One region of the Serratia sp. EC4 genome, then DNA from elsewhere that is predicted to be linked to it. Evidence: predicted binding sites of a transcription regulator. Region 1 holds the regulator's gene; each other region holds the start of a gene.
The links. The regulator PurR, encoded in region 1, represses purine synthesis genes. The targets are predictions, from matches to a motif close to CANGCAAACGTTTGCNTG.

Region 1 (7,750 bases):
CGTGGCCGAACAAAATGGCCGGCAGCCAGATCGAGGTGCCGACCGCCACCGCCGCCATGTCGGTGGCGCTGTAAGCGCCGGCCATGATGGTATCCACCACGCCCATGGCGGTTTGCGATATTTGCGCGATGATGACCGGGATAGCGAGAGCCAATAAACTACGCGCTTCAATTAAGTACTTCTGCACGCATACACCTTTTCTATTTATATATGTGGGAGGGAGGGCTGCCGCGAGAGGACAACAATTAAAATAGTGGAATTTTGTCAAAAAGATTGTACCTGCTCGGCGCCGTTAAGCAAACGCCGCAGATAAAGAGTTATTAAATGCGCAGCCATTCGTTTTTTGCCGTCGCGGATTTGGTTTTCAGCGCCAACTGGGGCAAACTGCCGGTAGCGTTTTAACCTATTTAGCAAGAAGAGGCACATATGTTCACCGGTATCGTACAGGGCACCGCGCCGTTGGTCGCCATTGATGAGAAACCCAATTTCCGCACCCACGTGATCGAAATGCCTGCCGAGCTGCTGCCGGGGCTGGAGCTGGGCGCGTCGGTGGCGCATAACGGCTGTTGCCTGACCGTCACCGCGGTGGAAGGCAACCGCGTCAGCTTTGATTTGATCAAGGAAACGCTGCGCCTGACCAACCTCGGCGATCTGGCGCTGGGCGACATCGTCAATATCGAGCGCGCGGCGAAATTCAATGATGAAATTGGCGGTCATTTGATGTCCGGCCATATTATCTGCACGGCGGAAGTGGCCAAAATTTATACCTCGGAAAATAACCGCCAGGTATGGCTGCGCATGCCGAATGCGGAATTGATGAAATATGTGCTGCACAAAGGTTTCATCGGCATCGACGGCATTAGCCTGACCATCGGTGAAGTGGTGAATAACCGTTTCTGCGTGCACCTTATCCCGGAAACGCTGGATCGCACCACGCTGGGTAAGAAACGCCTCGGCGACAAGGTGAATATCGAGATCGATCCGCAAACGCAGGCGGTGGTGGACACCGTCGAGCGCGTGCTGGCCAATCGGGAAGCGACGTTGGCCGCGGCGATGGCGCCGGCGCACAAAGACTGACAGCGATTCTGGCGTGACCGCCGGCATCGAATCATAAGCAGAGAGGAGAAACGCGTGAAGTTTTATGGGAAAACGTTGTTGTTAACCGCGTTGCTGGCGCTGAGCGCCTGCAGCAGTTCGCCTGAGCAGGGCGCTGGCGCACAAATGGCCGATGCGGACGATACCTGTGGCGCATCGCAGTATCAAAACTTCGTCGGCAAACCGATGACCTCGTTGGAAGGCGTGCGGATCGACGCCAAGGTGCGAGCCATTCCGTACAACTCTGCCGTCACCATGGATTTCAACCTGCGCCGCCTGAACTTCCTTGGCGACAGCGACGATAAAATCATCCGCGTTTACTGCGGCTAAGCCGCCTGGTTCGAAAGAGCAAAAAAAGCCCCGGCGATGAGGTTGCCGGGGCTTTTTTTATTAGGGGAGCGTTCAGCGTGCGACGCGGATGCCGCCTTCCACGCCTTTCGGGCTGAACACCACCTGCCATAGCTGCAGATCGCGCGCCCGGAACGCGCCGGCGCAGGCGTTCAGATAATAGCTGAACATCCGTTCGAAGCGCTCGGAATAGCGCTCGGCGAGCTGCGGCCACGCCTGTTTGAAGCGCTCGAACCAGGCCATCAGCGTGCGATCGTAGTCGGCGCCGATGTTGTGCCAGTCTTCCATCACGAAATGGCCTTCGCTGGCCTCGGCGATATGTCTTACGGAGGGCAGGCAGCCGTTCGGGAAGATATATTTGTTGATCCAGGGATCGACGTTCATGTCGGTCTTGTTGGAGCCGATGGTGTGCAGCAGGAACAGGCCGTGCGGCGCCAGATTGCGCTCCACCACGTCGAAATAGGTGCGGTAGTTTTTCGGCCCGACATGCTCGAACATGCCAACGGACACGATGCGATCGAACTGCTGATGCAGATCGCGATAATCCTGCAACAGGATCTGCACATCCAGCCCGGCGCAGCGCGCCTGAGCCAGCTTCTGCTGTTCGGCGGAAATGGTCACGCCGACCACCGACACGCCGTAATTTTTCGCCGCATAGGCGGAAAGGCCGCCCCAGCCGCAGCCGATGTCCAGCAAACGCATGCCCGGCTGCAGCTGCAGTTTCTCGCAGATCATCCGCAGCTTGGCTTCCTGCGCTTCCTCCAGCGTGGTGGCGTCTTTCCAGTAGCCGCAGGAATATTGCATGTAAGGATCGAGCATCAGGGTAAACAGATCGTTGCCAAGATCGTAATGCTCTTTGCCGACGATCCAGGCGCGCTTTTTCGATTGCAGATTGGTCAGGCGCGCGGCGGCGATACGCAGGGTATCTTTCAGGTGGTGGGGGAGTTTCTTCTCCAGCCCGGCGCTGACCACTCGCTGAAAGAACATATCCAGCCGCTCGCACTCCCACCAACCGTCCATATAGCTTTCGCCCAGGCCCAGTGACCCTTGCTGCAAAACGCGTTTAAAGAATTCGGGATTTTTAACCTGAATATCGAAAGGGCGCGATCCGTTGATTTCGATACCGGCCAGACCGAGCATTTCGTGCGCGATACGGTACCACTGGTTATCCTGGATGCTCAGATCTTCTATACACGATGAACTCATAGCTTCTCCATCACCTTCTTCTGACTGATGACCCGTTAGGAAACAGCTTAGACAATTTCTGCGGGTGCATACGTATACCAACGGGAAATAAGCCCGCGGCGTCTGATATCCGACTATGAACAGAGGAAATTTAAAGAAACGGCCCGACGCAAACGGCGCAGGATAAACGCCTCTTTAAAAAAAGAGTGTGACGCAAGGCGCGTACACAATAGCTGATTGAGATATAGAGATTATAAGGTGTTACTTTACAGGGTTGTTTTTGAGTATAGGCGTGCCGAGGCGTTGACTCAACTGTAAATCGCACTCGGCACGCATATTCTTTAAGTGATTATTAATCTTGGTAATTATGACGCTGAGTTAGCATGTTCCCGCTGTGCCTTTTGCTGCGCATCGGCCGCTTTTCCCCGCTGCAGGAAATAACCCAGCGCGGCCAGGACTACCGTAGATACCATCACCGTCACCGTTGCCAACAGCGGCTGGGCAATAAACGCCGACACCAGCATGCTCGCCACAAAACACAGCCCCAATTGCAGCGTATTTTGCAGCGCGGCGGCTTTACCGCTGCTTTCCGGGAATGGCATCAGCGCATTCGCCACCATGATCGGGTAGCCGGCGCCGTTGACCAGCGCCATGACGCAGAACGGGATCAGCAGCGTGGTGAGCGTCGGATTGGTCAGGGTCGCCACCAGATACAGGGCCACCATGCTGACAGCATAAGCTACCAGCAGCCACGGCAGCAGGGTTTTGCCATTGATGCGCTTGAGCGCGGCGCGGCAGCCATAGCCCCCCAACAGGAAAGCCAGCGTCTGCGGCACATAGCTCAGACCGATGTCGCTCGGGCCGTAGCCCATATCACCGAGGATGAACGGCGAGCCGGTCAGCCAGGCAAAGAAGCCGGCCGAGCAGGCGGCGTACATAGCGACGTTGCCGCTGAACACCGGGGATTTCAATAATTGCCAAAAACTGACGCCGCTTTTTGGCGCATCGGCGGCGGGTTGCGTTTTGGCGCGATCTTTGAGCAGCAACGTCGGCAGCAGCAGCAGGGCGGTGATGGCCAACAGCACGGCGAAGATCGCGCGCCAACTGGCGTGGTTCAGCAGCCAGGCGCCAAGCAGCGGCGCCAACGCCGGCGACAGCGCCACCAGCGGCATGATGGTGGCGAATACGCGGTTGGCCTGGCCTTCGCGATAGCGGTCGACCACCAGCGCTTGCCAGATGGCGGCGGCGGAACAGACGCCGACGGCCTGAATAAAGCGCAGTATCCAGAGCTGCACGGCATTTTCCACCCACAGCATGCCCAGGCAGCCGAGCGCGAACAGCGACAGGCCAATCAATAATACCGGTTTGCGGCCCAGTCGGTCGGAGAGCGGCCCCCACAGCAACTGCGCGAAGGCGAAGCCGGCCAGAAAGATGCTCAGGCTGGCGCTGACCGCGCCGGCGGAAATTTGCAGTTCCTCCCGCATGGCGCCGAAGGCGGGCAGGTACATATCGGTCGCCAGATAACCCAGCATGCTCAGGCCGGCGAGGTAGAACATAAAACCAAAGGAGTTTCGCATGGTATTTCTCGTTAATATTTTAGTGTCGCAGGTTTTTAGCGCCGGCCAGTGTATCCGGCTGGATCTCTGCTTGTGAAACGGTAATATTTGCAAAGTGCTGTTAAAAAAATTGAAGGCAAAGCGATGTGGTCTGAATATTCTCTTGAAGTTGTTGACGCGGTGGCGCGCACCGGCAGTTTCAGCGCGGCGGCGCAGGAGCTGCACCGGGTACCGTCGGCGGTGAGCTATACCGTGCGGCAACTGGAACAATGGCTGGCGGTGCCGCTGTTTGAGCGGCGTCACCGTGATGTGGAGTTGACGCCGGCCGGCGCGCTGTTTATCAAGGATGCGCGAGTTGTTATCAAAAAAATGCTCGACACCCGCCGCCACTGTCAACAGGTGGCCAACGGGTGGCGCGGCCAGCTGAATATCGCAGTCGACATCATCGTCAAACCGCAGCGCAGCCGCCAGCTGGTGCTGGATTTCTACCGCCATTTCCCCGACGTTGAACTGATGCTGCAACCCGAGGTGTTCAACGGCGTGTGGGATGCGTTGGTGGACGGCAGGGTGGACATGGCGATCGGCGCCACGCGCGCGGTGCCGGTCGGCGGCGGCTTCGCTTTCCGCGACATGGGGGATATGAACTGGCTGTGCGTAGTCAGCCCACAGCATCCGTTGGCGCAGCTGGCAGGGCCATTGAATGACGATCGGTTGAGGCCATACCCTGCGCTTTGTCTGGAAGACACCTCGCGCAATCTGCCCAAGCGCGTCACCTGGACGCTGGATAACCAGCGGCGGCTGGTGGTGCCGGACTGGACCTCGGCGCTCGACTGTTTGTGCGCCGGATTGTGCGTCGGCATGATGCCGGCGCATCTGGCGCTGCCGCGGGTGCAGCGCGGTGAGCTGAAGGCGTTGCAGTTGCAGCAGCCGTTTCCCGCCAGCCCCTGCTGCCTGACCTGGCAACAGGATAAACCGTCACCGGCGATGAGCTGGCTGCTGGCGTACTTGGGCGATGGCGAGACGCTGAATCAGGAGTGGCTGAGTGAGGCGGCACCGGAAGCCGCGCAGGCCTCCGGCAGGGAAGATGATCAGCGGCGGTAGTCGATGAACGGACCATCGGCGACCGAACGGCGTTCGACCAGCTTCGGATGCACTTCGATCACCTGCGATTCTTCGCGTTTGCTGATGATGCGATCCAGCAGCATGGTGAAGGCCATTTCTCCCAGGCGTTCTTTCGGCTGGTGAATGGTGGTCAGCGCAGGGGTGAAGTAGCGGGCGTTGCGCACGTTGTCATAGCCGATCACGGAAATATCCTGCGGCACTCGCAGCCCCAGCTCGTCAGCGGCGCAGATGGCGCCCATCGCCATGATGTCGCCGCCGCAAAATACCGCGGTCGGCCGCTGTTTTTGCGACAGGATTTGGTGCATCGCCTTGTAGCCGGACTCCGGCTCGAAGTCACCCTGGACGATCCACTCTTCGCGAATGTCGATATGCGCTTCCTGCAGCGCCTTCATAAAGCCCTGATGACGGCCGCCGCCGGTGTTGCGCGACAGCTGGCCCGGGATGGCGCCGATATCGCGGTGGCCGCGCTCGATCAGGTAACGGCCGGCCAGATAGCCGCCTTCGAACGCGTTATCGATGATGGTGTCGGTGAAGTCGCCGCGCGCGGCGCCCCAGTCCATCACCACCATCGGGATATTACGGTAGTCCTCCAGCATGCCCAGCAGTTGATCCGGGTATTCGGAACACATGACCAGCAGGCCGTCGACGCGCTTTTGCGCCAGCATCGCCAGGTAGGCGCGCTGCTTGTCCAGATTGTTGTGCGAGTTGCACAGGATCAGGGTGTAACCTTTGCTGTAGCAGCTGTTTTCCACCGCCTCGATCACTTCGGCAAAATAGGGCGCTTCGCTCGAGGTGGCCAGCAGGCCGATCGACTTGGTGTGATTGACTTTCAGGCTGCGCGCCACGGCGCTCGGCGAGTAGTGCAGCTCTTTGATGGCGGCCCACACGGCCGCTTTGGTCTCTTCGGCGACGAAACGAGTCTTATTGATGACGTGCGAAACGGTGGTGGTGGAAACGCCCGCGCGTTTGGCCACATCTTTAATCGTTGCCATGTAAGGAATGACTCCTGAACTCACATGTTTACAGCATGTAAGTGTGATGTTAATCGTTTGCCTACGTAGATCCTTCTCCAGAGAAGCGAAAACTGAGTTTTTAGTGTGTTGAAGTCTTCAGCGCTTAATCAGGAGGGGCATGGATGCCGGTACGCAGTTGTGAACTGCGAATTTTGTCGCATATTGAACAAAAGTGGAAGAGGTAATCGAGATTATAAACCGGGAAATGATAACAAGATTTTATCGGCGAACTGTGGGAAAATGATTTGACGTACTAATTGTGCGCCTTTTATCCTTAGGAAAGCCCATTTTAAAGGAGTTGTCATGGATACCGATCTGAAGATGTCTCTGTTCACTACCGTCGGCGCGTTGGCGATGATCATCGCTTTCAGCTTTGTCGCCGCGTTGAACTGATCTCCCGCCGGTTTTAAAAAAGGCGCAGCCTCTGGCTGCGCCTCGTTACTTAGGCAAGGCCTGCGTTTACGCCAGGTTTTCCGCCGCAAATGTCCAGTTGACCAACGCCCAGAAGTTTTCCAGGTATTTTGGACGCGCATTGCGGTAATCGATGTAATACGCGTGTTCCCACACGTCAACGGTCAGCAGCGGTTTATCTTCACCGGTCAGCGGAGTTGCCGCGTTGGAGGTGTTGACGATCGCCAGCGCGCCGTCCGGTTTTTTCACCAGCCAGGTCCAGCCGGCGCCGAAGTTTTTCACGGCGGCATCGGTGAACTGTTCTTTGAACGCAGCGAAAGAGCCGAAGGATTTGACGATCGCGGCCGCCAGTTCGCCCTGCGGTTCACCGCCGCCCTGTGGCGACAGGCAGTGCCAGTAGAAGGTGTGGTTCCACACCTGCGCAGCGTTGTTGAACACGCCGCCGTTGGAGGTCTTGATGATCTCTTCGAGCGATTTGCCCTCGAACTCGCTGCCTTTCACCAGGTTGTTCAGGTTAACTACGTAGGTATTGTGGTGTTTGCCGTAGTGGTATTCCAGGGTCTCGGCGGAGATGTGCGGCTCGAGCGCGTTTTTCTCATACGGTAATGCAGGTAATTCAAACGACATTGCTTCCTCCTTTACAGCGCCACTTTTTTCCCGCCGAGGCGGGAGCCAGATGGGCCGTTTTTTATTGTGGTCATTCAATCTTAACAATTTTCATCATAAAAAACAGGAGGAAAAGCGAGAAATGCGCGAGGGAGAGTGCGATGGGCGATAGCTTGAGCAGGCGGTTGCGACCGGGGCCGCAACCGCGCAGAACAGGGAATTAACGGATGGTTTTCGGCGTCACTACGCGGCGTGCGCCGATGTAGTGGTTCTGCCAATAGTCGTTGTCGAGCTGGCTGATGCGGATCTCTTCGCCGGTGCGCGGCGACTGGATGAATTTGCCGTTGCCGAGATAGACGCCGACATGATCCGCCACGCCGCGGTTGTTGATGCGGAAGAACACCAAATCGCCGC
Region 2 (7,750 bases), 470 kb from region 1:
CACGCCACAGTTCGGCGTTGTGGCCATTCCAGGCGCTGAAGCCCCAGTGTTGACGGTGCAGGCCTGGCGCGCGATCGGCAGCGATCATCGCCGCTTCGATCAACAGCGTGCCGGAGCCGCACATCGGATCAAGCATCGGCGTGCCCGGCTGCCAGCCGGAACGCAGCACGATGGCGGCCGCCAGGTTTTCCTTCAGCGGCGCCTGGCCGGTGAGATCGCGGTAGCCGCGCTGATGCAGACCTTCGCCGCTCAGATCGAGCGCCACGCTGGCCATATCGCGCTGCAGGAAGACGTTAACGCGAATGTCCGGCTGCTGTTTGGCGACCGTCGGGCGTTGGTCGAGTTTGCGGGTGAAGCTGTCGACGATGGCGTCTTTCACCTTCAGCGCGCCATATTGGCTGTTGCGGATCTCTTCGTTCACGCCGCTAAAATGCACGGCAAAGGTTTTATCCACGCCAAAAATGCTCGGCCAGTCGATCGCCTGCACCCCGAGGTACAGATCCAGATCGCTGTGCACGCGGAATTCGTTCAGCGGCAACAGAATGCGCGAAGCCAGGCGGCTCCACAGCAAGCTTTGGTACAGAAGACGATCGTCACCCTGAAAATGTACCCCGCCCTGCACCACTTTGCAGTCGTGAGCGCCAAGCGCTTCCAGCTCGCTTTTTAACAGTTCTTCCAATCCACGCGCCGTGCTGGCAAACAGAGAGTTCATATCGTACTTATCACCAAAAAGAAAATTGTTGCGCATTATAGCTAATCCGCACCGCTTGTCATAAAGTTGCTCCCTTCTATTTAATCATCGCACGGAGATAAGGGTGATCACGCTTTCCAAACTCTACGTCCATCCGGTTAAATCACTGCGCGGCCTGCAGCTTTCTTACGCCCAGGTCGGCAGCAGCGGTCTGGCCTTCGACCGCAACTTTATGATCACCGAGCCGGACGGCACCTTTATTACCGCGCGCCAATATCCGCAGATGGTGCTGTTCACGCCGGCGCTGCTGCCGGACGGGCTGTTCCTGACCGCGCCGGACGGCGAAAGCGCCGCCATTCGCTTCAGCGACTTCGCCGCCGCGCCGCAGCCGACCGAGGTATGGGGCAACCATTTCACCGCGCTGACTGCGCCAGATGAGATCAACCGTTGGCTGAGCGGCTATTTCCAGCGCGACGTGCAGCTGCGCTGGCTGGGGCCGGAGCTGACCCGCCGGGTCAAGAAGCACCCTGAAATCCCGCTGACGTTTGCCGACGGCTACCCTTATCTGCTGATTAACCAGGCTTCGTTCAACGATCTGCAGCAGCGTTGCCCCGGCAGCATCAAGCTGGAACAGTTCCGCCCCAATCTGGTGGTGAGCGGCGCTACCGCCTGGGCTGAAGACGGCTGGCAGGTGATCCGCGTCGGCGACGTCATGTTCGATCTGGTGAAACCCTGCAGCCGCTGCGTGCTTACCACCGTCAGCACCGAGCGTGGCCGCAAGCACCCGAGCGGCGAACCGCTCAGCACGCTGCAAAAATTCCGCTCCGCCGACAACGGCGACATCGATTTTGGCCAGAATATGATCGCGCGCAACAGCGGCATCATTCGCGTGGGCGATACGGTGGAAGTGCTGTCGACCAAGCCGCCGCGCCCTTATGGCGCCGGGAAAGTGGTGGAGAGCGTGCAGGCGCCACAAGACAGCGCGCACAGCGTCACGATCGAATATGAAGGCAAGGTGTTTACCGGCAATAACCAGCAGATCCTGCTCGAGCAGTTGGAACAGCAAGGCATCCGCGTACCTTACTCCTGCCGCGCCGGGATTTGCGGCAGCTGCCGCATTACGTTGTTGAGCGGTGAAGTCGCGCCCCTGAAGAAAAGCGCGCTGGGCGACAACGGCACCATCCTGTGCTGCAGCTGCATCCCGAAAAGTGATTTGACGTTGGCGTAATCCGCCTTATACCGCCCTGTCGTAAGCCGGGGCGGCGCTTTCATCCTGCGCGCAGGGTTTCAGCCGATCGTGCATCACCTTGATGGCGTCGCCCAATACCATGGTACGGCCGGCGACCGTCAGCTGATTTTGCGCCAGCAGGCACAGGCTGGCGTTATCCCCGGCCTCCACCACCAGCAAGCGCGCTTCCGCGCCGCTCTCCATCACTTTCACCGCCGCCAGCTCCCCGTTTTTCGGCTGCAGCGGGTAATGCTGCTGCGAGAAATGCCAGCTCTTTGGCATCAGCGGTTTCAGGAAGCGATAGGCGACCAGCGCATTCAACACCAGCTCGGCGCGCTGTTCATGGCTCAGCTTGACCTGCTTGCACTGTTCTTCATAGGTGAAATAAAGGGCGGCGTCATCCACGCAAAAAGCGCATTCATCAAAGGCGTCCGGCGTTAACATTTTGGCCGGGAAACGTGAACGAAAGATCATACCATTAGCTAAATCCAGCATTAGCCGATCGTGTTCGGCATCAAAATACCAACGCCAATTATCGTCAGGTTTTATCTTCATTTCGTATCCTTCTCGCTGCCTATGCCAACGCCGCACTCACCCTAAAAGGCGATTTTATCACCGATAAAATAGCTTAAACATCGGATAATTCCGCGAACGATATTTATGCTAACGAACAAAATATAGACGAGCCGGGGGCAGAAATAAACCCCCGGAATAAAATGAGAGGAAAAATATTAGATATGGGTAACGATATCTTTAATCAAACGCGGGCCGTGATAGATAAATCCGGAATAAATTTGCAGCAGGCTCGCGCCGGCCTCCATTTTTTCGCGCGCCGCCGTCAGCGAATCGATGCCGCCTACGCCGATAATCGGCAGGCGCCCCTGCAGTTCGGTGGAGAGACGACGGATCACTTCGGTGCTGCGTGATTGCAACGGACGCCCGCTTAACCCGCCCGCTTGTTCGCAATAATTCAACCCCTGGATCAATTTTCGATCCAACGTGGTATTGGTGGCGATCACGCCATCGATATTATGCCGCACCAGGCTATCGGCAATTTGGATCAATTCTTCTTCTGAAAGATCCGGCGCGATCTTTACCGCCACCGGCACATATTTGTGATGACGCGCATGTAATTCCTGCTGCTTATTTTTAATCGCAGCCAAAAGATCGTCCAGCGCTTCGCCATACTGTAAGGATCGTAACCCCGGCGTATTCGGTGAAGAGATGTTAATCGCGATATATCCGGCATACGGATAAACTTTATCCATGCAGATCAAATAATCGTCTTTGCCCTGCTCGACCGGCGTGTCTTTATTCTTGCCGATATTGATCCCAAGAATGCCGCCGAAATGGGATTTCTTAACGTTTTCAACCAGATTGTCCACGCCATGGTTATTGAACCCCATGCGGTTAATCAGGCCTTCCGCCTCAACCACGCGGAACAAGCGCGGCTTGTCGTTGCCCGGTTGCGGACGCGGCGTCACGGTGCCAACTTCCACATGGCCGAAGCCCATCGCGCCGAACGCATCGATGCATTCGCCGTTTTTATCCAGACCGGCGGCCAACCCCAGCGGGTTTTTAAACGACAGCCCCATGCAGCTGACCGGTTTGGTCGGCACGGACTGACGGACAAGAAACGCTAATGGGGTGCCGGTAATACGGCTGAGCTGACGAAAGGTCACTTCGTGCGCGCGCTCCGGATCGAGCTGGAACAACGCTTTCCTGATGAGGGGGTAGTACATGGACTCTCCTGATTTCCCGGTTGCAAACCGGGGGCGTATTATCCGGTATCCCCCGCCTAATTGGAATTGATTAAAGGCAAAAAAAGCCGTTTTTACGCAATCGTTTTCCCTCTTCGCCGCCAAATCGCTGCCAATCCGCTTTTGCGCATATCCAAATCAAAAAATGAGATTTAAAAAACGCGCCCGGTTACTGGTAGGTTTAAAACACTTCCCATTGATTTTCTAATTAAACCTAACTTTTAGTTATAAGGAGTGGCAATGCGCGTTATATCACTGGCCGGTAGCCCACGCATCCCATCACGTTCCGCCGCGCTGCTCTCGCTGAGTCAGAACTGGCTGCGGCAGCAAGGGGTGGAAGTGACGGCCTATACCCTGCACGACTTTGACGCCGAAGATCTGCTGTACGCCAACTTCAACAGTCCGGCGATCAAGGCGTTTGCCGAGCAGCTGGCGCAGGCCGACGGCCTGCTGATTTCCACGCCGGTTTATAAAGCGTCGTTCTCCGGCGCGCTGAAAACCCTGCTGGATCTGCTGCCGGAACGCGCTCTGGATCATAAGGTGGTGTTGCCGCTGGCGACCGGGGGGTCTGTCGGCCACATGCTGGCGGTGGACTATGCGTTGAAACCGGTGCTGGCGGCGCTGAAAGCGCAAGAGGTGCTGCACGGCGTGTTCGCCGACGACAGCCAGATCCAGTTGACCGACGAAGGCGCCACGCTCACCGACGCCGTGGCCGCCCGGCTGGAAGAGGCACTGGCCAGTTTCTATCTGGCGCTTGGCCGCCGTAAACCGCCTGCGCTGCGCGTCGCCTCGCCACTGGCGGCGCGTCAAACCGCCTGAAACGCCTGGAAAAGGAGAGCCTGAATGAAACAACGCATCGCTTTGCGGCGTTGGCTGAGCGCCGCCGCCTTCACCGGCCTGCTGTCGCTGGTTTGGGCCAACGCCGCCGTCGCTCAGGATCCGGCGCAATTCCGCATCGGCTACCAAAAAGGATCGGTCAGTCTGGTGCTGGCGAAGAGCCACCGGCTGCTGGAGGAACGTTTCCCCGCCACCCGCATCAGTTGGATCGAGTTTCCCGCCGGCCCGCAGATGCTGGAGGCCTTGAACGTCGGCAGCATCGATCTGGGCAGCACCGGCGATATTCCGCCGATCTTCGCGCAGGCCGCCGGGGCGGATCTGCTGTATGTCGGCGTTGAGCCGCCCAAACCGAAGGCGGAAGTGATCCTGGTGCCGGAAAACAGCCCGATCAAAACCGTCGCCGATCTGAAAGGCCATAAGGTCGCGTTCCAGAAAGGATCCAGCTCACATAACCTGCTGCTGCGATCGCTGCAAAAAGCCGGACTGAAATTTACGGATATCCAGCCTGCCTATTTAACGCCCGCTGATGCGCGCGCTGCATTCCAGCAGGGCAACGTCGATGCCTGGGCGATCTGGGATCCTTATTATTCCGCCGCGCTGCTGCAGGGCGGCGTGCGGGTGCTCGGCGACGGCACCGATCTGAATCAGACCGGTTCCTTCTATCTGGCGGCGCGCCCCTATGTCGAAGCTAATGGCGCCTTTATCAGCCAGGTCTTGACGGTGCTGACCCAGGCCGATGCGCTCACCCGCAGCGACCGGGCGCAAAGCGTGACCCTGCTGGCCAACGCCATGGGGCTGCCGGAACCGGTGATCGCCAGCTATCTGGATCACCGCCCTCCGACCGCCATCACACCGCTCGATGCGCATACGATCGCCGCACAGCAGCAAACCGCCGACCTGTTTTACGCCAACCGGTTGGTGCCGGTGAAGGTCGACATCTCGCAACGCATCTGGCGCCCAAGCGCACAATAAATACGGGGGAACATTGACGATGAGCCTGAACGTTTTCTGGTTTTTACCCACCCATGGCGACGGCCACTATCTTGGCAGCGCGCAGGGCGCTCGCAGCGTCGATCACGGTTACTTGCAGCAGATCGCCCAGGCGGCGGATCGGCTGGGATTCGGCGGCGTGCTGATCCCCACCGGTCGCTCTTGCGAAGACTCCTGGCTGGTGGCCGCCTCGCTGATCCCGGTCACCCAGCGGCTGAAATTTTTGGTCGCGTTGCGGCCGGGCATCATCTCCCCTACGCTGGCGGCGCGTCAGGCGGCGACGCTGGATCGCCTGTCCAACGGGCGCGCGCTGTTCAATCTGGTCACCGGCGGCGATCCGGAAGAGCTGGCGGCGGAGGGGTTACATCTCAGTCATGAAGAGCGTTACGAGGCCTCGACCGAGTTCACTCATATCTGGCGCCGGGTGCTGGAAGGGGAAACCGTCGATTTCCACGGCAAGCATATTCAGGTGAAAGGTGCCAAGCTGCTGTTCCCGCCGGTGCAGCAGCCGCGCCCGCCGCTCTATTTCGGCGGATCCTCCGCCGCCGCGCAGGATCTGGCCGCTGAACAGGTAGAAATGTACCTCACCTGGGGAGAGCCGCCGGCGCAGGTCAAAGAGAAGATCGAGGAAGTACGCGCCAAAGCGGCGGCGAAGGGCCGCCAGGTGCGTTTCGGCATCCGTCTGCACGTCATCGTGCGGGAAACCACCGAAGAGGCCTGGCGCGCCGCCGATCGGCTGATCGCGCACCTCGATGAGGAAACCATCGCCAACGCGCAGCAGGCCTTTGCGCGCTTCGACTCCGTCGGCCAACGGCGCATGGCGGCGCTGCACGGCGGCAAAAAGGATAACCTGGAGATCAGCCCGAACCTGTGGGCCGGCATCGGCCTGGTGCGCGGCGGCGCCGGCACCGCGCTGGTGGGCGATGGCCCGACGGTCGCGGCGCGCATGCAGGAATATGCCGATCTGGGCATCGACACCTTTATTCTCTCCGGCTATCCGCATCTGGAAGAGGCCTACCGCGTCGGCGAACTGCTGTTCCCGCACCTCGATCTGGCGCAGGAGGAAACGCCCGCTCGCCTTCAACCGGTGCGCCCGCAGGGCGAAGTGGTGGCCAACATCTATGTTCCGCAAAAAGTATCGCAGAGCTGAGGAGCGCCCCGATGGCAAATAACGTACAACGCATCCTGTATCGGCTGGCTCCCTGGGCGTTGCCGTTGGCGCTGGTGATCATCTGGCAGATCGCCGTCGAAACCGGCTGGCTGTCCAACCGCATTTTGCCGGCGCCGAGTGCGGTGCTGGCCGCCTTCTGGCGCCTGAGCCAAAGCGGCGAACTGTGGCAGCACCTGAGCATCAGCAGCCAGCGCGCGTTGATCGGCTTTGGCATCGGCGGCAGCATCGGACTGATACTCGGCTTTATTACCGGGCTGTCGCGCTGGGGTGAACGCCTGCTGGACAGCTCGGTGCAAATGATCCGCAACGTGCCGCATCTGGCGCTGATCCCGTTGGTGATCCTGTGGTTCGGCATCGATGAATCCGCCAAGATCTTTCTGGTGGCGCTCGGTACGCTGTTTCCGATTTATCTCAACACCTATCACGGCATCAAAAACATCGATCGCGGCCTGTTGGAGATGGCCCGCAGCTACGGCCTGAGCGGTTTCCGCCTGTTTACACAGGTGGTGCTGCCGGGCGCGCTGCCGTCGATTATGGTCGGCGTGCGTTTCGCTCTCGGCTTCATGTGGCTGACGCTGATCGTCGCCGAAACCATCTCGGCCAATTCGGGCATCGGCTACCTGGCGATGAACGCGCGTGAATTTCTGCAAACCGACGTGGTGGTGGTGGCGATCGTGCTGTACGCCCTGCTCGGCAAGCTGGCGGACGTGGGCGCGCAGCTGTTGGAGCGCGTCTGGTTGCGCTGGCATCCGGCCTATCAACTGAAACAGGGAGAAGCGCTATGACCCTTCCCGCTCGCCTTGCGCAAGGCACGCCGGTGACGCTGGAGTCCATCGGCAAACGTTACGGCAACCGCACGGTGCTGGACAATATTCAGCTGCGCATTTCCGCCGGGCAGTTCGTGGCGGTGGTCGGCCGCAGCGGCTGCGGCAAGAGCACCCTGCTGCGCCTGTTGGCCGGCCTGGAACAGGCCAGCAGTGGCGCGCTGCTCAGCGGCAACGCGCCGCTTGCCGCCGCTAAAGAGGATACCCGGTTGATGTTTCAGGATGCGCGCCTGTTGCCGTGGAAAACGG
Region 3 (7,750 bases), 480 kb from region 1:
GACGCTAAATCTGGCCGACGGACGGCAAGTGCGTTTCACCACCAGCTGCGGCATCGCGCCGGTCAGCGCGTTCGCCGCGCTGCAGGCGGCAATCAAACAGGCGGACGAAGCGCTCTATTTTTGCAAAAAGAACGGCAAGGATCGGGTCAGCGTGCATACCCAGGCCGGCTTTATCTGATTCGTTGTTTAAAATAATTAACATTATAATTTTTATGACTAATTAGGCTAAGTCATTCACCTTACAGGCATATCTGGCTTTTTTTCCTCCCCGCCGCTATCCGGCCGCCATAAAGGCACGTTTAATCCTCGACCCGCTTCGGTGATTTATGGTGTGATGCAGCTTCAATAACAGGATAATCCGGGTATACTCCACCCCCACTTTTATGATTATCCGGATTTGGACACGCGCCTGACGAGGATGCTGTAACGCGCTATGACTCAATACGCTTCCCCGATTTTGACATCACTGCTTGATACCGATGCTTATAAGCTTCATATGCAGCAAGCAGTGTTCCATCGCTATCCCGCGATCAGCGTGGCGGCGGAATTCCGCTGCCGCGGCGACGAACTGCTGGGCGAATATGCCGACGAGATCCGCGCGCAGGTGGCGCTGATGAGCCGGCTGGCGCTAACCGACGCCGAATTCGCTTATCTTTCGGGCCTGCCCTTCTTCCGTCAAGATTACCTGAACTGGCTGCGAACGTTCCGCTACGATCCGCAGCAGGTCACCATCGACAACCGCGACGGCAAGCTGCACATCCGCATCGCCGGCCCCTGGCGTGAAGTGATCATGTGGGAAGTGCCGTTGCTGGCGGTGATCAGCGAAGTGGTGCACCGCCGGCGCTCGCCGCTGGCGACGCCGGAACAGGCGGTGGCGCATCTGCAAACCAAGCTGGCGCAGTTCAAGACGTTGGCGGGCGATCTGGATCTTTCACGCTTCAAGTTGATGGACTTCGGCACCCGCCGCCGTTTCTCTCAGGGCGTGCAACAGGCCATCGTCAGCACATTGCAGGCCGAATTCCCGTACCTGTCGGGCACCAGCAATTACGATCTGGCGCACCAGCTGGGTCTGGCGCCGGTCGGCACGCAGGCGCATGAGTGGTTCCAGGCGCATCAGCAGATAAGCCCGGTGCTGGCCAACAGCCAGCGCGCCGCATTGCAGGCCTGGCTGGATGAATATCCGGACCAGCTTGGCATAGCGCTCACCGACTGCATCACCATGGATGCCTTCCTGCGCGACTTCGGCCCGCAGTTCGCCGAGCGTTATCAGGGGCTTCGCCACGATTCGGGCGATCCCGTCGAGTGGGGTGAAAAGGCCATTGCCCACTATCAGAAACTGGGCATCGACCCACTGAGCAAAACGCTGGTGTTCTCGGACAACCTGGATCTGGAAAAAGCGCTGGCGCTCTATCGCCATTTCTACCAGCGCATTAATCTCGGCTTCGGCATCGGCACGCGCCTGACCTGCGATATTCCCGGCGTTAAGCCGTTAAATATCGTGATCAAGCTGGTCGAGTGCAAAGGCAAGCCGGTGGCCAAGCTCTCCGACAGCCCCGGCAAGACCATCTGCCAGGACCAGGCGTTCGTCAGGGCTCTGCGCAAGGCCTTCGATCTGCCGCTGGTGAAGAAAGCCAGCTGAGCCTTCTTTATATAAAGAGAGAAAGCCGGCCCGGTTCTCGCGCCGGCTTTTTTGTTTTTATCCCGACCGCCCTCTTTTCAGTCAGCCGCGATAAATGTTGCGCCAATCCGATGATTTCTGCTTGTGCTCTGCACCGCGGCAAGTAACATAGCCATTACCCCCATATTCTTGGGTTGTAAGCTATTTCTAAACCAAATTATTAAAGAGAGAAATCTATGAGCGTAGTGCCTGTAGTCGACGTACTGCAAGGTCGTGCTGCGGTTGACAGTGAAGTCACCGTACGCGGCTGGGTACGTACCCGGAGAGATTCAAAAGCTGGTATCTCCTTCCTGGCCGTCTATGACGGTTCCTGCTTTGATCCGTTACAGGCCGTCGTTAATAATTCTCTGCCGAATTATCAAGATGAAGTGCTGCACCTGACCACCGGCTGTTCGGTCGAAGTTACCGGCAAGGTCGTCGCTTCACCGGGCGAAGGCCAGAGCTTCGAGCTGCAGGCCACCGCGATCAAAGTGGTCGGCTGGGTCGACGATCCGGACACTTACCCGATGGCGGCCAAACGTCACAGCATCGAATACCTGCGCGAAGTGGCTCACCTGCGCCCGCGCACCAACCTGATCGGCGCCGTGGCGCGCGTGCGTCATACGCTGGCGCAGGCGATCCACCGCTTCTTCCATGAAAATGGCTATTTCTGGGTGTCCACCCCGCTGATCACCGCCTCCGACACCGAAGGCGCCGGCGAGATGTTCCGCGTGTCCACGCTGGACCTGGAAAACCTGCCGCGCACCGACAAGGGCGCTGTCGACTTCAGCGAAGACTTCTTCGGTAAGGAAGCCTTCCTTACCGTTTCCGGCCAGCTGAACGGCGAAACCTACGCCTGCGCGCTGTCGAAGGTTTACACCTTCGGCCCAACCTTCCGCGCCGAAAACTCCAACACCAGCCGCCACCTGGCGGAATTCTGGATGATCGAGCCGGAAGTGGCCTTCGCAACGCTGGACGACGTTGCCGGCCTGGCCGAAAGCATGCTGAAGTATGTGTTCCAGGCGGTGCTGGATGAACGCGCCGACGATCTGAAATTCTTCGCCGAGCGCGTGGATAAAGACGCTATCGCTCGTCTGGAGCGTTTCGTTTCTTCCGATTTCGCCCAGGTGGACTACACCGACGCCATTGAGATCCTGCTGGCCTCGGGCCAAACCTTCGAAAACCCGGTTTCCTGGGGTATCGATCTCTCTTCCGAACATGAACGTTACCTGGCGGAGAAACACTTCCAAGCGCCGGTGGTGGTGAAAAACTACCCGAAAGACATCAAGGCGTTCTATATGCGCATGAACGAAGACGGCAAAACCGTCGCGGCCATGGACGTGCTGGCGCCGGGCATCGGCGAAATCATCGGCGGCTCGCAGCGTGAAGAACGCCTCGACGTGCTCGATCAGCGTCTGGAAGAGATGGGTCTGAATAAAGAAGACTACTGGTGGTATCGCGATCTGCGCCGCTACGGCACCGTGCCGCATTCCGGTTTCGGCCTGGGCTTTGAACGTTTAATCGCCTATGTCACCGGCGTGCAAAACGTGCGCGATGTGATTCCATTCCCACGCACGCCACGTAACGCAAGCTTCTAATTTATACGATCACTCGTTTTTTAAACGATTTCGTTACAAAACAAAGGCCAGCCTCGCTGGCCTTTCGCATTTTTTAATATTGACGCACGTCACAAAGTTCCCGAAAAATTACATTTGGTTACACATACTTTCCTTTTGCAACCTCATTGCGACATTGGTATCATTTTCGTCCTAGATTAACCCGCCTGTGAATGGAACACTGCGTTCAGACACAGGACGACACCAATCTATCAACAATAGTTCCCAAGGAATTATTGGCGGCAGTGGCAAAGGTGTCCGAATAACACCAATGAGGGTAATAATGATGAAGCGCAACATTCTTGCAGTGGTTATCCCGGCTCTGTTGGCTGCTGGTGCAGCAAACGCAGCTGAAATCTACAACAAAGACGGCAACAAGCTGGATCTGTACGGCAAAGTTGACGGTCTGCACTACTTCTCCGACGACAAAGGTAACGACGGCGATCAGACCTATGTTCGTTTCGGCTTCAAAGGTGAAACTCAGATTACTGACCAACTGACCGGTTACGGCCAGTGGGAATACAACGTCCAGGCTAACCACTCCGAATCTCAGGGCACCGAAGGCACCAAAACCCGTCTGGGCTTCGCGGGTCTGAAATTCGCTGACTACGGCTCCTTCGACTACGGCCGTAACTACGGCGTACTGTACGACGTGGAAGGCTGGACCGATATGCTGCCAGAGTTCGGTGGCGATACTTACACCTACACCGACAACTTCATGACCGGCCGTACCAACGGCGTTGCGACCTATCGTAACAACAACTTCTTCGGTCTGGTTGACGGTCTGAACTTCGCCGTTCAGTACCAGGGCAAAAACCAGAACGACGGCCGTAACGTCAAGAAACAAAACGGCGACGGCTGGGGCATCTCCTCTACTTATGACATCGGCGAAGGCGTAAGCTTCGGCGCTGCATACGCGTCTTCTAACCGTACCGACGACCAGAAACTGCGTTCCAACGAGCGTGGCGACAAGGCTGACGCATGGACCGTAGGTGCGAAATACGACGCCAACAACGTTTACCTGGCGGCGATGTACGCAGAAACCCGTAACATGACTCCGTTCGGCGGCGGTAACTTCGGTGCAGGCTGTGCAGCTACCGATGACAAGTGCGGCGGCTTCGCGAGCAAAACTCAGAACTTCGAAGTGACTGCTCAGTACCAGTTCGACTTCGGTCTGCGTCCAGAAGTGTCTTACCTGCAATCTAAAGGTAAAAACCTGAACGTTCCTGGCGTGGGTTCTGACCAGGATCTGGTTAAATATGTTTCTGTTGGTACCACTTACTACTTCAACAAGAACATGTCCACCTACGTTGATTACAAAATCAACCTGCTGGATGACAACGAGTTCACCAAAGCAACCGGCACCGCTACCGACGATATCGTAGCTGTTGGTCTGGTATACCAGTTCTAAGTTGTCTCGCTTAACGGCGGTTCACCGTCGGCTAAGTTAAAAAAACAGGGCTTCGGCCCTGTTTTTATTTGTGTCTTCCGGTAACGTTTTATCCTGCAGATTTCCCCTTCCCCCTCATTTTTTCTGTCGAATCCTTCCCGTTCACAAGATCGCGGTGTTTTTATCGCAAACGGTTGGCAAAGCCGATAACTGGCGCTACCCTGATGCTTCTGTCTGCTTAACTCCGAGATTTGGAAGCACCTGACATGTTTGAAAAAATCACCGCCGCACCCGCCGACCCGATCCTGGGCCTGACCGACATTTTCCGCGCCGACGCCCGCCCGAATAAAATCAATTTAGGCATTGGCGTTTATAAAGACGAAACCGGCAAAACCCCGGTGCTGACCAGCGTAAAAAAAGCTGAACAGTATCTGCTGGAAAACGAGACCACCAAAAACTATCTCGGCATTGAAGGCATCCCGGCGTTTGCCAGCTGCACGCAAGAGCTGCTGTTCGGTAAAGAGAGCCCGATCGTCACCAATCGTCGCGCGCGCACCGCGCAGACGCCAGGCGGCACCGGCGGCCTGCGCGTGGCGGCAGACTTTATCGCCAACCAGACCAGCGCCAAGCGCATCTGGATCAGCAACCCAAGCTGGCCGAACCACAAGAACGTCTTTAGCGCCGTTGGCCTGGAAGTGCTGGAGTACGCCTACTACGACGCTGCCAACCACGCGCTGGATTTTGACGGCCTGCTGAACAGCCTGAAACAGGCTCAGGCCGGGGATGTCGTGTTGTTCCACGGCTGCTGCCATAACCCGACCGGTATCGATCCAACGGCGGAACAGTGGGCACAACTGGCTGAGCTTTCCGTCGCCAATGGCTGGCTGCCGCTGTTCGACTTCGCCTACCAGGGCTTCGCCAACGGTCTGGAAGAGGATGCGCAGGGTCTGCGTATTTTCGCCGCCAAACATCAAGAGCTGATCGTCGCCAGCTCCTACTCGAAAAACTTCGGCCTGTACAATGAGCGCGTCGGCGCTTGCACCATTGTAGCTGCCGATGCCGAAACCGCCGATCGCGCCTTCAGCCAAGTGAAGGCGGCCATTCGCGCCAACTACTCCAACCCGCCGTCACACGGCGCGGCCGTTGTCGCCACCATTCTGGGCAACGACGCCCTGCGCGCGATGTGGGAGCAGGAGCTGACCGACATGCGCCAGCGCATTCACCGAATGCGTCAGCTGTTCGTGAACACCCTGCAGGAGAAAGGCGCACAACAGGACTTCAGCTTCATCATCCAGCAGAATGGCATGTTCTCATTCAGCGGCCTGACCAAAGAACAGGTGCTGCGTCTGCGTGAAGAGTTCGGCGTATACGCCGTGAACTCGGGCCGGGTGAACGTGGCCGGCATGACCCCGGACAACATGGCGCCGCTGTGTGAAGCCATCGTCGCCGTGCTCTAAAAGCATCGACGCAGGTCATAAATCATAAAAAAGGGCGCTCTATGCGCCCTTGATTATTTCGGCCGGGAAATAATCGTTACCACACCGCCGGCTCTTCGCGCAGGAACGGGTTGGTCTGGCGCTCGTGGCCAAAGGTCGACATCGGGCCGTGGCCGGGAATAAAGCGCATATCGTCGCCCAATGGCAGCAGCTTGGTGCGAATCGAGGCGATCAACGCCTGATGATCACCGCGCGGGAAGTCGCTGCGCCCCACGCCGCCGTTAAACAGCACGTCGCCCACCAGCGCCAAACGCGCCTGCTCATTGATAAAGACAATGTGGCCTGGCGTGTGCCCGGGGCAGTGCAGCACCTTGAGCGTCATTTCGCCCACCTGCATCTCATCGCCTTCCGACAGCCAACGAGTCGGGGTCAGCGGCGCACACTCCTCCAGCCCGAACATCCGGCTCTGCGCCGGCAAACCATCCAGCCAAAAAGCGTCCTCTTTATCCGGGCCGTAAATCGGCACCTGATAATGGTCCGCCAGCTCCGCCGCCGCGCCGACGTGATCCAAATGGCCGTGCGTCAGCAAAATCTGCGTGATTGTCACACCCTGCTTCGCCACTTCCGCTTTGATTTTTTCCGCTTCGCCGCCGGGATCAACCAACGCCGCCTGCTGCGTGTTTTCACACCAGATCAGGCTGCAGTTCTGGCTAAAGGCGGTAACGGGAATAAGATGGTATTTCATAAGGCTCCAACGACAATAACGCCGCCTCTGCAAGGAGCAGCGTTATTCACTGAGGGCACCGCGATTACCAGCTCCGAACCGGGCCGGTATCGATGTGCACGAAGTTGCTACGTGGGTAATATCCTACACCACCGGCGCGCATTTTTAACGCCGCTTTACGGATATTACTCAATTGGATACCTTCAATGTGGAAATCCATCGCCTGGCCCTTGGTATGGTAGCTGTGCTTGGCCACGCCGCGGCTGTGCGCGCGCAATTCGTTGTTGGTATCTACGGAGCGGTAACCGGAGATCAGCTGCACCGGCTTGCTGGTGCCCAGCAGCCCCTGCAGGCGATAGAGGTGATCAAACAAGCTGGGATCGATCGATTTAACCTTGTTGGCGCGATAATCGCGGAACAGATGATTTAGCCGAACCAACTCTTCTTTATTGTAGCCTTTGCCGTCAAAGAACTCGGCTTTAATAGATTCACCGGTATTCAGGTTATTCAGCACTAAAATACGCGGTCGAGCGGTGGAAAGACTGGCAAATGCCTGCCCTGGAAGCAGCGCTATGCCCATAGCGGCGCCACCTAGCGCCAGCCATTTACGGCGATGATGATCAATTTTGTCCATGACTCTGTTAAACCCGGCAAGAATGTCAAAATAAATGCACAAAGCAGCGCACTGTCCGAACCATAACCGCCTGCGTAAGCTGAGTCAACCCGCGATACGCCTAGGTTTACAGGCCCCCGCCTACGAGGGCCTGCGGTATAGCCAAACATTCTGACCGTTATTTATTTATAATTACTGCATTTACTGCATTAATTTTTTGGCCTGAGCCAAAATTTGTGCGCCCGATCTCACCGTATTATCATAATTGTAAATATCTGTACGGAATTGCGGTTGGCCATCATCCGAAACCCAGG
Region 4 (7,750 bases), on a different contig from region 1:
CAGATCGGGCACGCCGCGGATCAGCGTGGTATAGGCGCCGAACAGGCCGGAGATAAAGGGGTTATGAGACAGTTTGCCACCGGCGCCGATCAGGCCGATCACCACCGCCAGCAACACGGAACTGAGGGCCAGCTCCAGCGTCACCAGAGCCCCCTCGAAAATCAGTTGGGAATAGCCTTGCAGCATCTACTTCACCCTGTGGTCTAGGATCCGAACCATCGGGGCCGGCACGCCGGCCCCGCAGTCACAGCATGGAACGGTAAGCGGATTACCCGCCGTAGACGTCAAAGTCGAAGTACTTTTTCGCGTATTTGTCGTAGGTGCCGTCTTTGCGCATCTCGGCGAAGGCTTTGTCCAGCGCCGCTTTCAGCTCGGTATCGGTCTTGCGCAGCCCCATGCCGGTGCCGACGCCGAAGAACTTGTCATCCTTCACCGATTCGCCGGCGAACGCATAGTCTTTGCCCGGCGGCTGTTTCAGGAAGCCGTCGCTGCCCGCCACTTCATCCTGGAAGGCGGCGTCGATACGGCCGGAAGCCAAATCGGCGTAAACCAGATCCTGGTTCTGGTAAGGCACGACGGTGATGCCCTTCGGCTGCCACATGGCGTTGGCGTAGGCTTCCTGGGTGGTGCCCTGCAACACGCCCACACTCTTGCCTTTCAGGGCGTCCACGGTAGGCAACAGCTTGGACCCTTTCGGCGCGATCAGACGCGCGTTGGCGGCATACAGCTTGTCGGTAAAGGCGATTTCCTGCTGGCGTTTTTCGGTGATGGACAGCGAAGAGATGATGGCGTCGATTTTCTTCGCCTTGAGGGATGGGATCAGCGCGTCGAAGTCGCTCTCCACGAAGGTGCATTGGGTATTGATGCGTTTGCACAGCTCTTTGGCCAAATCGATGTCAAAGCCAACCAATTCGCCTTTGGCGTTTTTGGATTCAAACGGTGCGTAAGTCGGATCGGTGCCAATCTTCAGCGTGGAAGGAATGGCGGCAAAGGCGCTGCTGGCGGCGCTCAAAGCCAGAACTAACGGCAAAATCAAAACCCGCTTTTTCATAAATTACCCTCAAATTGATTTTTTGATGCCACTACGGGCATTACTTTTCCCCACCAAATCAATTTGCAGTAATCGTGCCACATTAGGTGCTACGGGCGGAGGGAACGGCTCCGGCCTTCACAATACTGTTTCCTGGGACGATAACCGCAAAATTAAATCGGCCGCTCGGGGCCGCGCCACTGGCAGCCGCGATAAGGCGGCGCCATGAAACAGTGAACGTGATGAAGTGGGATCATTATGGTGCATGCGCCGCCCTAATTCAGTGCGGTGTTGCACAAATGTGCCAATTTGGGGATGAAAATGTTAATCAGCACCCTGCCAGCGGGTGAACAGATCGGCCGGCAGTTCGATATCAAACTGATCGATCACCCGATTGACGGTCTGATCGATGATGTCTTCCACGCTTTTCGGCTGGTGGTAAAACGCCGGCACCGGCGGCATGATCGCCGCGCCCATCTCCGCCGCCTGCGTCATCAACCGCAGGTGTCCCAGATGCAGCGGCGTTTCCCGCACGCACAGCACCAAACGGCGGCGCTCTTTGAGCACCACGTCGGCGGCGCGGGTCAGCAGCCCGTCGCTGTAGCTGTTGACGATGCCGGACAGGGTTTTGATCGAGCATGGCAGGATCGCCATGCCCAGGGTTTTGAAGGAACCGGAAGAGATGGCGGCGGCGATATCGCGCGCATCGTGCACCACGTCGGCCAACGCCTGCACTTCACGCAGGCTGTACGGCGTTTCCAGCGCCAGCGTCTGCCGTGCAGCGTTGCTCATCACCAGATGGGTTTCCACCTCTGCGACGTCGCGCAAAACCTGTAACAGGCGCACGCCGTAGATCGCGCCGCTGGCGCCGGAAATGCCGATGATGAGTCGTTTCATGGAAAATGGCCTCTGCCGTAAAAAGTAAGATCAGGCAGACTTTGCCGCAATGGCGAGGGATAAGCAAGTTCACAGGAGCAAGGCGCACCGCCGCAGACGCGGCGATGCCCCCCGAGTAATCAACGCGGCCGGTTAGCCTTCGTTGTGCAGTTCCAGATTTTCCGCTTCGGTTTGCCCTCGCAGCGCCTTGGCGTCGTCGCTGCGCAGCGACTCCAGATATTCCAGATAGCTTTGATCGACGTCTTTGGTCACGTAGATGCCGTTGAACACCGAGCATTCGAACTGGGTGATGTCCGGGTTCTCTTCGCGCACCGCTTCGATCAGATCGTCCAGGTCCTGGAAGATCAGCCCGTCGGCGCCGATAATCTGGCGGATTTCATCCACTTCACGCCCGTGGGCGATCAGTTCGTTGGCGCTCGGCATGTCGATGCCGTAGACATTCGGGAAACGCACTTCCGGCGCGGCGGAAGCCAGGTACACACGCTTGGCGCCCGCTTCGCGCGCCATCTCGACGATCTGTTCCGACGTGGTGCCGCGCACGATGGAGTCATCCACCAGCAGCACGTTCTTGTCGCGGAACTCGGCGCGGTTGGCGTTCAGCTTGCGGCGCACCGACTGACGACGCGCCTGCTGGCCCGGCATGATAAAGGTGCGGCCGACGTATCGGTTCTTCACAAAGCCCTGGCGGTAGGGTTTCTCAAGAATGCGCGCGATCTCCAGCGCGATGTCGCAGGAGGTTTCCGGGATTGGGATCACCACGTCGATGTCCAGATCTTCCCATTCGCGGGCAATCTTCTCACCCAGCTTCTGGCCCATGCGCACGCGGGCGCTGTAGACCGAGATCTTGTCCATAAAGGAGTCCGGGCGCGCGAAATAGACGTATTCGAACAGGCACGGGTTGGTTTTCGGGTTCTCTGCGCACTGGCGGGTGAACAGCTGGCCCTTGGTGGTGATGTACACCGCTTCGCCCGGCGCCACGTCGCGCAGGAACTCAAAGCCCAGGGTATCCAGCGCCACGCTCTCGGAAGCCACCATGTACTCGCTGCGGCCATCCTCCAGCGTGCGCTTGCCGATCACCAGCGGACGAATGCCGTTCGGATCGCGGAACGCCAGCAGGCCATGGCCGATGATCATCGCCACGCAGGCGTAAGCGCCGCGCAGTTGCTGATGCATGGCGGCGACCGCGGTAAAAATGTTGTCGGCCTCCAGCGGATAATGCGGGAAGCGATCCAGCTCGCTGGCCAGCACGTTCAGCAGGATTTCCGAGTCGGAGGTGGTGTTGACATGGCGGCGGCCGCTTTCGAACAGCTTTTGGCGCAGCTCATGGGCGTTGGTCAGATTGCCGTTGTGGGCCAGCGTAATGCCGAACGGCGAGTTGACGTAGAAAGGCTGGGCCTCAGAGGCGCTCGAGCTGCCGGCCGTCGGGTAACGCACATGGCCAATGCCCATGTTGCCCTGCAAGCGTTGCATATGGCGCGCCTCAAACACATCTTTCACCAGGCCGTTGGCTTTACGCAAACGGAACCCGTTGTGGGCGTCAATGGTGACGATGCCTGCGGCATCCTGGCCACGGTGCTGAAGCACCGTCAGCGCATCATAAATCGACTGGTTTACCGGCATGAAACCGGCGATACCGACAATACCGCACATGTTGTCTTTTCCTCATCAGCGCTACCGCCCCGGCAATTGGGTCGGCAAGAAACTCGACGTGCTCTGCAGGTAGTCAAAGAACCACCTGATGACGTAACTGAACTGGGGAATGAGCTGTGACTGTTTCCAGTCGGCACTCTGTGAAAAGCCGGTAAAGGTATCCAGGAAGAACAGGATCGCCGCGACGATCAATACTCCGCGCAGCGCGCCGAAGCAGATGCCCAACACCCGGTCGGTGCCCGACAACCCGGTTTTCTCTACCAGTGAGCTAATCACATAGTTAACAATAGCCCCTACGATCAAGGTCGCGATGAACAAAATCGCGATCGCGATGCCGTTTCGCACCAGTTCATCTTCAAAACGAGTGAAATAGACCGCAAGGTAAGAGTAGAAATGGCTGGCAACAAAAAACGCACATCCCCATGTCACAAGTGACAATGCTTCGCGAACAAACCCTCGGATCAGGCTCACCAGAGCCGAAAATCCAATCACCGCTATAATGACGTAATCAATCCAGACCATGAACTATTCCAATGATGAATCGCCCCTGCATCCAATTCGCGGCGAATTCTAACAGAAAAAGAAAACGTTTGCGTAGGGGATTTCCTACCACGTTACAAATAAAAAGCGGCGATCAAAAAATTCCCAATCGCCGCGCCTACATAGGTGATTTCGCCTGTAAAAGGCGCGGTTTTTCTCGCTTTATCTCCACCACTCCTTAATTCAGGGGCGCATCGTGCTGCGCCCCTGCGGGGTTTAACGGCCGTACGGCTTCACCTGCCCGCTCAGCCCGCTGATCGAGTTCAGCGACGGCAGCGCCGCCTGCAGCTTCTGCTTGGAAGCGTCCGGGCCGACATAGATGCGGGTGATCTGCCCCTGCACCGGCGTTGACGGCACGGTAAAGGCGCGATAGCCCGAGAGGCGCAGCGAGGCGACAATCTCGTTCGCCTTGGCGGCATTTTTCAACGCCCCGAGCTGCACGACGTAGGCTTGTCCGGCCGGCGCTTTTTCTTCCGCCGGTTTCGGCTGCGGCGTCGGTTCAGGTTTCGGCGTCGGCTCCGGCTTCGGTACCGGCTTCACTTCCACCGGTTTCGGTTGCGGAGCCGGTTTCGGTTTCACTTCCACCGGTTTGGTTTCTACCGGTTTCGGCTTGGGCTGCGGCACCGGCTGAGGACGCGTCTCGACCGGTGGCGGCGCCACCTGCGCTGGCTGCTGAGCACCTTGCCGCACCGCCTGTTGCGCCGCCGCTTCGTTGGCCGCCTGCTGTTCGACCAGCGCGCCCGCCCCTTCCGGCGGCTGCGCAGGCAACGGTTGCGTCACCGGTGGCAGCACGTCGTTCTCTTCGACGTCGCCCGCCTTCGGCACCAACGGAATGGCCGCGAATTCATCCTCGTAATGCTTCTTTTTGCCGTCCAGCAACCCTGGCAGGATGATCACCCCCAGCGCCACCAGAATCACGGTTCCGACCAGTCGGTTCTGAAATTTACTCGCCACTCACACTCCCCGCATCTCGTCTAACGCCGCCATCACCTGCGCCACGGTGTGGAACGATCCACAGACGATCACAATATCCTGTTTATCAGCATCCTGCATAGCCTGCTGCCAGGCAGTTTCGACATCATTAAAGCGGCGCGGTTCCGTCAGATGTTGCGCCAGTTGTTCGACGCTGGCGCCGCGCGGCCCGTCGAGCGGCGCGCAGTACCATTCATCCACCTGCTCGCTGAGGCAGGCCAGCGTGCCGGCGATATCCTTGTCCGACAGCATGCCCACCACCGCGCGCACCTTGCCGCCGTTGCGCGGCAGTTTGGCCAGACGCCCGGCCAGATAGCCGGCGGCATGCGGGTTGTGCGCCACATCGAGGATCAGCGTCGGCTCCCGCCGCACGATCTGGAAACGCCCCGGCAGTGTCGCCTGCTGCAGTCCGGTGAAAATCGCGCGTTCGTCGATTTCCAGCGGGCTGCAGTTGAGCGCCGCCAGCGCGGTAGCGGCGTTGGCCAGCGGTACGTTCGGCGTCGGCAGATCGGTCAGCAGCGTGTCACCGCCTTGCCACTGCCAGCGATCGCCCTGCTCGCTGAAGCGCCAGGCTTCACCACGGCGAGACAGCGGCGCGCCCAGCGTTTCGGCAACCTGACGAATGCTGTCCGGCATATCGGGTTCACCGACCACCGCCGGTTTGCCGCTGCGGAAAATGCCGGCCTTTTCACGGCCGATGCTTTCGCGATCGTTGCCCAGCCAGTCGGTGTGATCGAGCGCAATGCTGGTGATCACCGCCACGCTCGGATCGACGATGTTAGTGGCGTCGAGACGCCCGCCCAGCCCCACTTCCAGGATCACCACGTCGAGTCGCGCCTGTTTGAACAGCTGCAGCGCCGACAGGGTGCCGAATTCGAAATAGGTCAGCGACGTTTCGCCGCGGCCGGCTTCAATGGCGGCGAACGAGCGGCTGTGCTCCGCTTCGCTCAGCTCTTCGCCCTGAATGCGCACGCGTTCGGTATAGCGCACCAGATGCGGTGAACTGTAGACGCCGACGCGCAGGCCGGCGGCCAGCAGAATAGCTTCAAGGGTGCGACAGGTGGTGCCTTTGCCGTTGGTGCCGGCAACGGTGAACACCGTGGGTGCGGGGGTCAGTAAATCCAGATGCGCCGCGACGCGCTGTACGCGCTCAAGGCCGAGTTCGATCGCCTGGCTATGCAGACGTTCCAGATAGTAAAGCCACGAGCTCAATGGCGACGTGGCTTGGGGAATTTGGTGGTTTTGCATGAGTCCCATCACTGAACTTGGGTTCATTAATCCATCAGGGCACCACCCTCACCGCGGTAAAGGCGATGCGCTTCGTGACTGCCGCCAGCCTGCAAACCGCAGCGGAAAGGCTACGGCCGGCAGGGAGCGGGCATCAGCCGTCACTTAGCCACAAAGTGGCGGCTGAACCCGGGCGGGATCTGTCTTTGCCTCAGGCGTCGGCCTGCGGCTCCGGCTCAATGACCGGCGCGGCCTCATCGAAATGCGGCTGCGGCTGGTTGGTCAGCTTGGACAGAATGCTCGCCAACGTTTGGCGCATTTCCGGACGGCGAACGATCATGTCGATCGCGCCTTTTTCGATCAGGAACTCGCTGCGCTGGAAGCCTGGTGGCAGTTTCTCGCGCACGGTTTGCTCGATAACGCGCGGGCCGGCAAAACCGATCAGCGCTTTCGGCTCGGCGATATTGATGTCGCCCAGCATCGCCAGGCTGGCGGAGACACCGCCCATGGTCGGGTCGGTCAGCACGGAGATATACGGCAAGCCGCGCTCCTGCATTTTGGCCAACGCCGCGCTGGTTTTCGCCATCTGCATCAGTGACATCAGCGCTTCCTGCATGCGCGCGCCGCCGCTGGCGGAGAAGCACACCAGCGGACAGTTGTCCTCCAGCGCCTGCTCAACCGCACGCACGAAACGCGCGCCGACCACGGAAGACATCGAGCCGCCGATGAAGGCGAATTCGAAGGACGCGGCGACGATCGGCATGCCGTACAGCGTGCCCTTCATCACCACCAGCGCGTCTTTCTCGCCGGTCGCTTTCTGTGCGGCGACCAGACGATCTTTATAGCGCTTGGAATCCTTGAATTTCAGAACGTCCTTCGGCTCCAGATCGCTGCCCAGCTCCACTTCGCTGCCTTCGTCCAGCAGGGTATGCAGACGCGCGCGCGCGCTCATACGCATGTGGTGGTCGCACTTCGGGCACACTTCCAGATTCCGCTCCAGCTCGGCGCGGTAGAGAACCTGGCCGCAGCTGTCGCATTTAGTCCAGACCCCTTCAGGAATGCTCGCCTTACGGGTTTGTGTGATATTGCTCTTGTTAAGAATTCGTTCAATCCAGCTCATCGATGACCTTTCTGTTTGAACCTGGCACACGCCAGTCCGCTGTTCATGCTTTAACAATCCCCCCGAAAACACCCCCAATGAAAAAATGCCCGTTCGCGGCGCGGCAAGCGCGGCGACTGAGGCATCGGCTTCAGGGTTGTTCGCAGGAACAGACCATAATGTCGCTCATTAAACCATATCGGCCCGACGCTGTGGACAAAAAACTGGTCGAACCGACAGGTTAAGCGATGTTTTTACTGTTTTTGCTGGCGGGCGGCCGCGCGCTTGTGGCGCCAAATTTCAATCACGCCCGGCAGAATCGAAACGATGATGAT

Region 2: the regulator PurR is predicted to act here: its motif matches at 3,755-3,772, upstream of pyrD (quinone-dependent dihydroorotate dehydrogenase).
Region 3: the regulator PurR is predicted to act here: its motif matches at 4,847-4,864, upstream of ACP39K_RS12800 (amino acid aminotransferase).
Region 4: the regulator PurR is predicted to act here: its motif matches at 4,157-4,174, upstream of cvpA (colicin V production protein).

What each region holds. Positions count from the first base shown of each region.
Region 1 covers NZ_JBNIDE010000003.1:29,375-37,124, reverse strand. Annotated here, with positions in the region: gene ACP39K_RS10255 (MATE family efflux transporter) at 1-187, opposite strand, end outside; gene ACP39K_RS10250 (riboflavin synthase) at 427-1,077, shown strand; gene ACP39K_RS10245 (I78 family peptidase inhibitor) at 1,132-1,425, shown strand; gene cfa (cyclopropane fatty acyl phospholipid synthase) at 1,498-2,649, opposite strand; gene punC (purine nucleoside transporter PunC) at 2,994-4,205, opposite strand; gene punR (DNA-binding transcriptional activator PunR) at 4,329-5,285, shown strand; gene purR (HTH-type transcriptional repressor PurR) at 5,273-6,298, opposite strand; gene cydH (cytochrome bd-I oxidase subunit CydH) at 6,623-6,712, shown strand; gene sodB (superoxide dismutase [Fe]) at 6,779-7,357, opposite strand; gene ACP39K_RS10210 (C40 family peptidase) at 7,557-7,750, opposite strand, start outside.
Region 2 covers NZ_JBNIDE010000003.1:497,640-505,389, forward strand. Annotated here, with positions in the region: gene rlmKL (bifunctional 23S rRNA (guanine(2069)-N(7))-methyltransferase RlmK/23S rRNA (guanine(2445)-N(2))-methyltransferase RlmL) at 1-712, opposite strand, end outside; gene ACP39K_RS12735 (YcbX family protein) at 816-1,919, shown strand; gene ACP39K_RS12740 (cell division protein ZapC) at 1,926-2,474, opposite strand; gene pyrD (quinone-dependent dihydroorotate dehydrogenase) at 2,651-3,661, opposite strand; gene ssuE (NADPH-dependent FMN reductase) at 3,920-4,498, shown strand; gene ACP39K_RS12755 (sulfonate ABC transporter substrate-binding protein) at 4,523-5,488, shown strand; gene ssuD (FMNH2-dependent alkanesulfonate monooxygenase) at 5,508-6,656, shown strand; gene ssuC (aliphatic sulfonate ABC transporter permease SsuC) at 6,668-7,462, shown strand; gene ssuB (aliphatic sulfonates ABC transporter ATP-binding protein) at 7,459-7,750, shown strand, end outside.
Region 3 covers NZ_JBNIDE010000003.1:510,408-518,157, forward strand. Annotated here, with positions in the region: gene ACP39K_RS12780 (GGDEF domain-containing protein) at 1-178, shown strand, start outside; gene pncB (nicotinate phosphoribosyltransferase) at 434-1,639, shown strand; gene asnS (asparagine--tRNA ligase) at 1,855-3,255, shown strand; gene ompC (porin OmpC) at 3,557-4,684, shown strand; gene ACP39K_RS12800 (amino acid aminotransferase) at 4,930-6,120, shown strand; gene ACP39K_RS12805 (MBL fold metallo-hydrolase) at 6,197-6,844, opposite strand; gene mepK (peptidoglycan L,D-endopeptidase MepK) at 6,909-7,457, opposite strand; gene ldtD (L,D-transpeptidase) at 7,638-7,750, opposite strand, start outside.
Region 4 covers NZ_JBNIDE010000001.1:1,230,660-1,238,409, forward strand. Annotated here, with positions in the region: gene ACP39K_RS05755 (histidine ABC transporter permease HisQ) at 1-186, opposite strand, end outside; gene hisJ (histidine ABC transporter substrate-binding protein HisJ) at 269-1,051, opposite strand; gene ACP39K_RS05765 (UbiX family flavin prenyltransferase) at 1,355-1,927, opposite strand; gene purF (amidophosphoribosyltransferase) at 2,060-3,577, opposite strand; gene cvpA (colicin V production protein) at 3,599-4,099, opposite strand; gene dedD (cell division protein DedD) at 4,334-5,071, opposite strand; gene folC (bifunctional tetrahydrofolate synthase/dihydrofolate synthase) at 5,072-6,337, opposite strand; gene accD (acetyl-CoA carboxylase, carboxyltransferase subunit beta) at 6,528-7,436, opposite strand; gene ACP39K_RS05795 (DedA family protein) at 7,670-7,750, opposite strand, start outside.